Regions from separate parts of the Geobacillus thermopakistaniensis genome, predicted to be linked through region 2. Evidence: riboswitches for the same ligand, from Rfam matches in the RefSeq annotation. Region 2 holds a riboswitch; the other holds the start of a gene.
What was found. Region 2 has a riboswitch for S-adenosylmethionine ahead of metK (methionine adenosyltransferase). Riboswitches for the same ligand answer to the same signal wherever they lie in the genome.
Positions count from the first base shown of each region.

Region 1: it holds a riboswitch for S-adenosylmethionine, as region 2 does, so the genes downstream of both, T260_RS126455 (hypothetical protein) here and metK (methionine adenosyltransferase) in region 2, are expected to answer to the same signal.

Region 1 is NZ_AYSF01000063.1:9,246-13,753, forward strand. Features, by position in the region: gene hutG (formimidoylglutamase) at 1-174, opposite strand, end outside; gene T260_RS126470 (PaaI family thioesterase) at 316-732, shown strand; gene T260_RS126465 (PaaI family thioesterase) at 1,088-1,570, opposite strand; gene T260_RS126460 (VOC family protein) at 1,751-2,134, opposite strand; gene T260_RS126455 (hypothetical protein) at 2,151-2,507, opposite strand; SAM riboswitch class I at 2,558-2,662, opposite strand; partial or broken gene T260_RS126450 (ABC transporter substrate-binding protein) at 2,713-3,522, opposite strand; gene T260_RS126445 (ABC transporter permease) at 3,483-4,394, opposite strand; partial or broken gene T260_RS126440 (ABC transporter permease) at 4,411-4,508, opposite strand, start outside.
Region 2 is NZ_AYSF01000028.1:69,050-73,557, forward strand. Features, by position in the region: gene pckA (phosphoenolpyruvate carboxykinase (ATP)) at 1-1,266, opposite strand, end outside; SAM riboswitch class I at 1,485-1,599, shown strand; gene metK (methionine adenosyltransferase) at 1,729-2,940, shown strand; gene T260_RS135350 (gamma carbonic anhydrase) at 2,963-3,511, opposite strand; gene tbcS (tetraprenyl-beta-curcumene synthase) at 3,850-4,508, shown strand, end outside.

The sequences.
Region 1 (4,508 bases), on a different contig from region 2:
GCGGCGCACTCCTTCGTCGCACGCAAACCCGATGAATGCCGCCGCTCGTTCCACCGTCTCCAATGGCTGCGACAAATCGAGCAAGCGAATGCGCTGATGAAGACGAAACGCCTGCTCATCGCTCACGCTGTCAATCCGTCCCGTCCAACGGCCGGCGTCTGGCGGTTGATACATGAGACCATCTCCTTTCCATCATCAGCTGCTTGTTTCTTTCGCCACAGCTTTGCCGTTCTCCTCCTCATGCACGCGAAAAGAGGAAATCGCCGCCGTTTGGCGAATAAAAAAACATGATTGACAACAGAAAGGGTGTTCCACATGAAGCCAATGACCAACTTGCACGCTGTCATCGCCGGTCAAAGCGCGCCGCCCCCATGCGACGAAACGCTCGGCGTCCGCCTGACGGAAGCCCGAGACGGCTATGCGAAAGGCGTATGGACGATCAGCGAATCGCTGCTCAACGGCAACGGGGTGATTATGGGCGGGTTCGTCGGGGCGGCGGCGGACATTCTCATGGCGTATGCGGTGACGACCTTGCTTCGCGATGACCAAATGCACGCCTCCATCAACTTGCAGACGACGTTTCACCGCCCAGCGGCGGCTGGAGAAGCCGAAATCGAGGCGCGGGTGGAAAAGTTCGGGAAAACCGTCGCCTATGTAACCGCCATCGTGCGGCAAAACGGCAAAGAGGTGGCGAGCGCCACGTCGTCGGTGCTGATCATGGACAAACCGTGAAGGTGATGGATCTCCAAAAGGCGTTTTTGCGCATGCTCGTTCTCCTTGGATTCGACGAGTCCAAACAGCAGCTGCTGTTGTTGTTTTGAAACGCATGGAAAGCGATGATCAGAGGAATCCGAGAAAACCGGCGAAAAACGATGATGTTCGCCAAATCGGTGGTTTTGTTGAAAAAGGAGAACCAATTTCACAAGGTTTCCCCACTTGAGAAGAGGCGTTGTCGAGTTGCCTTTTTCATGACATCATCAGTCCTCAATGGCGAAACGAGGTGAGGCGCAGCCGTTTTCGACCAGTTGCCAAGCGCCGGAGAAAGCGCTGTCAAAAACAGCCGCTCTCCGGCGCCTTTTGTTGCTTGTTACCCACGGACAAACGTTTTCGGCATTACGACGGCGACGACTTGCCCGCGGGCGCACAGTTCGCCGTTGGCGAACACTTCGGTGTCCACTTTCCATTTTTTCGGATGAATCTCCGTCACAGTGCCGACGGCGACAAGCGGCACTCCATGCGGCGTCGGCTTGACGAAATCGACGTGAAGCGACGCAGTGACAAAGCGCGGCGGCGTTTCCCCGCTCCCTGGTTCATGGCCGTTTTTCCGATGCAAGGCAAGCGCCGCTGAACCGGTGCCGTGGCAATCAATGAGCGAGGCGATCAGCCCGCCGTACACAAACCCTGGAATCGCCGTATGTTCCGGACGCGGCGTATACACCGTCACCGTTTTGTCGCCCCGCCACCCGGTGCGAAAATGGTGGCCTTGTTCATTCAGACGCCCGCAGCCGTAGCACCAGGCGAATTCATCAGGGTAGTCGTCTTGAATCGCGTGCACGATCATTTCTTCCACGTCATCCTCCCCCTCTCTTTTTCTAGTATACCATTGAATCGAGAAGACGACGACTCCTACATGGACGGTTGTTGTCTAGCGGCAGGCAAGGCCATACGAAGAAAAATGGAACGAAGCGCCAATCGCCAGACGGCAAATTCATAGGCGGCCCAAACAGCTGGCCGCCTAGCGTGACGCCATTTATCGAGCAGGCTCGTAAAACTCGATCCATTCGCCGTCGGGCCCGAGGAAGAACAAATATTTTGCTCCGTTCGGAAGTGTCGTTATTTCTTCCCACACAAGCGGCACACCGAGCGACTGAAGCCGTTCTTTCTCCTGCTCAATGCCTTCCACCGTAAACGCCACATGGTGCACTTTTCCTTCCGTCGGCAAATCCGGATTGTATCCTTCGATCAGCTCGACAATGATCGAGCCGCCAATCCCTAAAAACGCCAATTTCATCGTGCCGTTCGTATGAATCATTTCGTCGAGCAGCTCCAAGCCGACAACATTTTGATAAAACTCTTTCGATGCCTCGATGTCTTTCACTTGAATGCCGACATGTTCAAATTTTTTGACTGCCATTCGTCCCTCTTCCTTTCTATGACTCAGTTAACCATACTGCTTGTAAATACGGCGTCATCTGCATCGGGAAAATCCCTTTTTTCCCAAGCTCTGTCCATATGTAGCGGTCAAGGGCGTACGGTCCGTCCGCCTTCCATTCGTCCGCCTCACTGTTGGTCAACAACAACGAAAAGGCTGTTCCTTGCGCTTCCCCATACAAATGAACGTATCCGTCCCCACGGTCGACATGCACCGCCGCCTTAGGGTCAAACCGGATGAGCTCCGCCTGCACACAGCGCATGACACAAACGGCGAACGCTGCGGCAGGGAGATGAGCGGCCATGCAAGCGCGGAGCGAAACCGCCTCCTCCACTGTTTCTCCTTCACCTCCCATCGACAAAAACCCCCTTCGCCTCGGAATGATGCGAAAGGGGCCATGAGCCATTCTTATCATCCAAAGCGAAACCGCTTTGCGGGTGTTAGCACCTTGCCTGCGGCAGGTTGCTGTGGGGTCATCAAGCCCGTTCTCTCGCCCACTCTTGATAAGACGTATGCAATTTATCTTCTATCTTATCATACATCATCAAAGGCAACAATCGTCATTGTTCGACTTCCGGTTGCTCGGACGTGACGCCGACATCTTTCCACGTCAGTTTCGAGCCCGGATCGACCGTGAAGTTGGCGACGCGGTTGTTGACGGCATAAATGGCCGAACGATACAACGTCGGAATGACCGGAACTTCTTCGTTCATCAGCTTTTGCCATTCACTGTAAATTTTCCGACGATATTCTTTGTCAAACGCCTGTTCGGAATGGCCTTTTTCCAACAGTTCATCGTTTTTCTCATTCACCCAGCGCGAGTAGTTGAACATGACGTTGCGGCCGTACAATCCGTACGGGTCGACGTCCGTTCCCGTTCCCCAGGCGGCAGCGTAAACGTCCACTTTCGGGTCATCTTTTTCAACCATGTCATAGAACGAGTTGAACTCCGCCAGACGGCCGTCCACCAATTGGACATCCAAGCCAACGTCTTTCCAGCATTGCATGTAAAACTTCGCCAACGGCTCGGCAATATCGCCGCCGCTCATCGCCAAAAAGTTGATCGTAAACTTTTTGCCGTTCGGATCTTCGCGCAAGCCGTCGCCGTCCACATCTTTATAGCCGGCCTCATCAAGCAGCTGTTTTGCTTTTTCCGGATTATACGTGTACCCTTTGATCGAGCTGTCATGGTATCCCGGGAACGACGGCGGGATCAGCGTGGTCGCCGGGAAGCGCAAGCCGTGGTACAAGCGATCAGCCACTTCTTGGTTGTTGATGGCGTACGCCATGGCTTGGCGCAGCTTTTTGTTCTGGAATTTCGGATTGTCCATCACATTTTCTTGCTTTTTCGCATCCCAATGACCGAGTTTAACGCTTGGCCGATGAAATTTATGCACAGCATCATCACCAAAATGAGCAATGATGCAGGCAGCCATACCCACCATTTGTTTTGCAGCACATCGGGATTGGTCGCATAGCTGACCAGCGTCCCAAGGCTTGGCGTGCTCTCCGGCAGCCCGAACCCCAGGTATGTAAGACCTGACTCAATGCCGATGTTGCCGGCTAAGTTCAACGTCAAATTGACGATGATAATGGAGCTTAAGTTTGGCAAAATTTGAAACAAAATGATTTTCCAATCCGGCGTCCCGAGCGTCTTGGATGCGCTGACATAGTCCAATTCCCGCTCGGCAAGCGTCTTGGCGCGAATGAGCCGGGCTTTGCCCGTCCATAAAAACGCGCTCATAATCAAAATGAACGTCGCCACATTGTATTTCGGGACGATGGCTACAAAGACGATCACCAGCATTAAAAACGGCAAGACGAGAATAAAATCGATGATGCGCATGATGACGTTGTCGATCCAGCCGCCGAAATAGCCGGCCACAAGCCCCACCACAAGGCCGATCGCACCTGTGATTAGCGTAATCGCCAGGCCGATCGTAAAGTAATTGCGGGCTCCAATGATCAGCTGGCCGAACACATCGCGGCCGCCATAATCGGTGCCAAGCCAATGTTCCGCCGATGGCGGCGAATGAATGGCCAAAAAGTCTACCTTTACAATTTCCTCTTGGTCTAAAAAAATGGAAGCGCCGTAGACAATCAGCAAAATGACGGACAATATAATGAGCGAAACAAGAGCCAGCCGATCGCGGACGAGCTCCCGCCACATAATCGAAAGAGCGGAAGGGCTTTTCTCACTGGCTATTTCAACTGGAGCAGGACGGTTCACCTCAATTTTCATATTCCACGCCCCTCCCTTACTCAATGCGAATGCGCGGATCGACCGCACTTAAAATAATGTCAGAAAGCAAGGTCCCCACAAGCGTCGCGACCCCGGAAATCATCACAAGCGCCG
Region 2 (4,508 bases):
AAAGACGCGGACGTTGTGTTCGGCGATTTTTTGCCCGAGCATTTCCGCGTATTCGACGGCCGGGCGCGGCAAAAACGGTGCGCCAAAGCACGTTGAGAACGTTGCTTCCGGTTCGGTGACGCCGCGTTCGGTGCCGGCGAGTTTGCTTGTGTAGCCGCTTAAGAAATGGTACATCGCCTGTTCGCGCGTCAGCTTGCTGATTGGCGGCAGGACGCCGAACGCATCAGCCGTCAAAAACACGATCGTGGACGGATGGCCGGCGACGCTTGGGTCGACGATGTTTTTGATCGCTTGAAGCGGGTAGGCGGCGCGCGTGTTTTCCGTCAGCGTGCCGTCGTCGTAATTCGGCACCCGCGTCGCGTCGTCGAGGACGACGTTTTCGAGCACCGCGCCGAAGCCGATGGCGTCAAAAATTTGCGGCTCTTTCTCGCGCGATAGGTTGATGCATTTCGCATAGCAGCCGCCTTCGATGTTGAAAATGCCGCGGTTTGACCAGCCGTGCTCATCATCGCCGATCAAGCGGCGGTTCGGGTCGGTCGAGAGCGTCGTTTTTCCCGTTCCCGACAAGCCGAAAAAGAGGGCGACGTCGCCTTCCTGGCCGACGTTGGCCGAGCAGTGCATCGGCAGGATGCCTTGTTCCGGCAGCAAATAGTTCATCACCGAGAAAATCGATTTTTTCATTTCGCCGGCATACTCGGTGCCGCTGATCAACACGGTGCGCCGTTCAAACGAGATGATGATGAACGCTTCCGAGCGCGTGCCGTCAACTTTCGGGTCGGCTTTAAAGTTCGGCGCGCAAATGACGGTGAATTGCGGCTCATGCGCGGCGAGCTCTTCGGCGTTCGGCCGGATGAACAGCTGATGGACGAACAAGTTGTGCCAGGCGAATTCGTTGACGACTTGAATCGGCAGCCGGTATTTCGGATCGGCGCCGGCAAAGCCTTTAAACACGAACAGTTCATCTTTCTTCATTAAATAGTCGAGCACTTTGTCGTACAGTTTATCAAACGTCTCCGGAGACATCGGCTGGTTGACCGCGCCCCAGTCGATCGTTTGCTTCGTTGACGGTTCTTCGACGATGTATTTGTCTTTCGGCGACCGCCCTGTGTACTTGCCGGTTGTCACCGCGACGGCTCCGGTGTGCGTCAGCCGTCCTTCGTTCCGTTGCAGGACTTTCTCGACGAGCTCGGCGACGGACAGTTGATGATGCACGTACGGTTTTTGCAGCAATAAATCAAGCTTATTCGTCATGTTTGCGATCCCCATATTCAAAACCTGCCTTCTTTTTGTAATCACTCTTGAAAATAGTATAACACATTTTTATTAATAGTCCATACTAATTGTGTGGGTTTTTCAAACTTTATTTTGCCCAATGTGTTGGTTTCCTTGAGGAAAGAATTTTCGCGGCTGGAAATGATAAAAAATGAATTTTGATAGTTGACTTTGCCGATTCCGTTGCGATAAGATAAGTCATTGAACGGATACTCTTATCCCGAGCCGGTGGAGGGACAGGCCCGATGAAGCCCAGCAACCGTCACAACTGTACATGTGTGAAATGGTGCTAACCTGTGGCAAGGCGCAGTCCTTGAACGATAAGAGTGAAAGGAAGCAATACGATTGCCATGACCTTTCCTCAGCCGTTACAGGAAAGGTTTTTTATATTGCGAAGGGAAAAAGGGAAATGAGTTCCGTGTCGCCACATTATGCCAAGAGGAGGAAACAAACCGAATGTCAGCCAAACGCCGCTTGTTTACTTCAGAGTCTGTGACGGAAGGACATCCGGATAAAATTTGCGACCAAATTTCTGACGCCATTTTGGATGCCATTTTGGAAAAAGATCCAAACGCCCGCGTCGCCTGCGAAACGAGCGTTACGACCGGGCTGGTGCTCGTGAGCGGGGAAATCACGACATCAACATACGTGGACATTCCGCGCATCGTCCGCGATACGGTCCGGGAGATCGGCTACACGCGCGCCAAATACGGATTTGACGCCGATACGTGCGCGGTGCTGACATCGATTGACGAACAATCGCCGGACATTGCGATGGGGGTGGACCGGGCGCTCGAGGCGCGCGAAGGTCAGATGACTGACGAGGAAATCGAAGCGATCGGCGCCGGCGACCAAGGATTGATGTTTGGGTTCGCCTGCAATGAGACGGAAGAATTGATGCCGATGCCGATTTCGCTTGCGCACCGCTTGGCGCGCCGATTGGCGGAAGTGCGCAAAACGGACGTCTTGCCGTACTTGCGGCCGGACGGGAAAACGCAAGTGACGATCGAATACGATGAAAACGGCAAACCGGTGCGCGTCGATACGATCGTCGTTTCCGCGCAGCACCATCCGGAAATTACGCAAGAGCAAATCCAGCGCGACATTAAAGAGCAGGTCATCAAGCCGGTCGTGCCCGCGGAGCTGCTTGATGAGAACACGAAATATTTCATCAACCCGACAGGACGGTTTGTCATCGGCGGTCCGCAAGGGGATGCTGGGTTGACGGGGCGCAAAATCATCGTCGATACGTACGGCGGCTACGCCCGCCACGGCGGTGGCGCGTTCTCGGGCAAAGATCCGACGAAAGTCGACCGCTCGGCGGCGTATGCGGCCCGCTATGTCGCGAAAAACATCGTCGCGGCAGGACTGGCCGACAAATGCGAAGTGCAGCTTGCCTACGCGATCGGCGTCGCTCGCCCAGTTTCGATTTCGATCGATACGTTCGGCACCGGCAAAGTGTCGGAAGACATTTTGATTGAAGTCGTGCGCAACAACTTCGATCTCCGCCCGGCGGGCATCATCAAAATGCTCGACCTTCGCCGCCCGATTTACAAACAGACGGCTGCTTACGGCCATTTTGGGCGTACGGACATCGACCTGCCGTGGGAGCGCACCGACAAAGCCGCCTTGTTGAAAGAACAAGCGCTGGCGTTGGCGGACAAGTGATGAAAGAAAAAGAGCTGCCTGATCACGGCAGCTCTTTTTTGTCGGCGCACGATGTCCGCTGTTGCTGCAGCGCTTTGTAATACTGCCCTTTCTCGACATATTCGCGGCGGATGCGCTCCATTTCGCGGATATCGTCTTCCGTCAGTTCGCGGACGACTTTCGCCGGCCGGCCGAGGGCGAGCGTGTTGGGCGGAATTTTTTTGCCCGGCGGCACTAAACTGCCGGCGCCGATAAACGCGCCTTCCCCGATTTCCGCGCGGTCCAAAATGATTGAGCCCATGCCGATGAGCGCGTTTTTGCGAACGATGGCGCTGTGCAAAATGACTTGATGGCCGACCGTCACCCCGTCCTCAATGATAAGCGGATTGTTTGGACTTTGATGCAAAATTGAGTTATCTTGAATATTGACCCGGTTGCCAATCACCGTTGGCGCCACATCGCCGCGAATGACGGTATTGAACCAAATGCTTGTCTCTTCGCCGATCACGACATCGCCGGTGATCGTCACATAGTCGGCGATAAAGGCGGAGGCGGCAATTTGCGGCGTTTTGCCTTTGTATGGGTAAATCATGGGCGTTCGTTCCTTTCTGTTGCAAAATCGATCGTTCACCATGTATTGTACAACGCTGCGTCCAAATCGCCAACGAAAGCGAGCGCGCCTAATCGGGATTGGTGAAAAACGTTTCGTTTCGCCCGATGAGTGGTTGGGATCGGGGAAGAAGATCCGATTTCACAAAGCTTCTCAACGTGAGAAGAACCGTTGTTGAGCGGCTTTTTCATTCCGTCGCCAACCCTTTTATGGTTTGCCCCGGCCGCATTGATGGCAATACTGGAAGACGAGATCGCAAGCTGTTCAGACGCGAAACGATTTTGGTTGCCGATAAGATGGAAATGCTAGGAGACGAGACCATGGTGTTTGCACCTGAGGTGAGCCGATTGAACATTCCGAAAAACCCCATCGCCTTGATGAAAATGGTGTATCGTGACGTGCTTCCGCTTGTCCACCGCGAGCTTGCCTATTGGCGGCGCCAGGCCGAGCGCATTCCCGACCCGGAATTGCGGCGCCAGGCGCTCGCGAGCATCGCTTCGAAAACGTTCCATTGCGAAGGCGGCTCCATTTTGGCGCTCTTGGCCGGAGAAAACATGGAGGATTGCATCCGCTTTATCGTTGCTTACCAGACGATCAGCGATTATTTGGATAATTTGTGCGACCGCAGCACCTCGCTCGATCCGCTCGACTTTCGCGCCTTGCACGATTCGATGCCGGACGCTTTGACGATCGGAGCAGAGCCGTCGAACTATTACCGTCATCGCCGCGAACAGGAAGACGGCGGCTATTTGCCGGCGCTCGTCCGCACGTGCCAAGAGGTGCTCGAGACGGTGCGCCATTATGAGACGATCGCCCCATTTTTGCATGAATTGGCCGGATATTATTGCGACTTGCAAGTGCATAAACATGTCGAAGCGAGCGAGCGGGTGCCGCGGCTGGAGAAATGGTTCGCGCAATACAAAGACGCCTTGCCGCCGATGGAGTGGTATGAGTTTTCCGCCTGCTCCGGTTCGACACT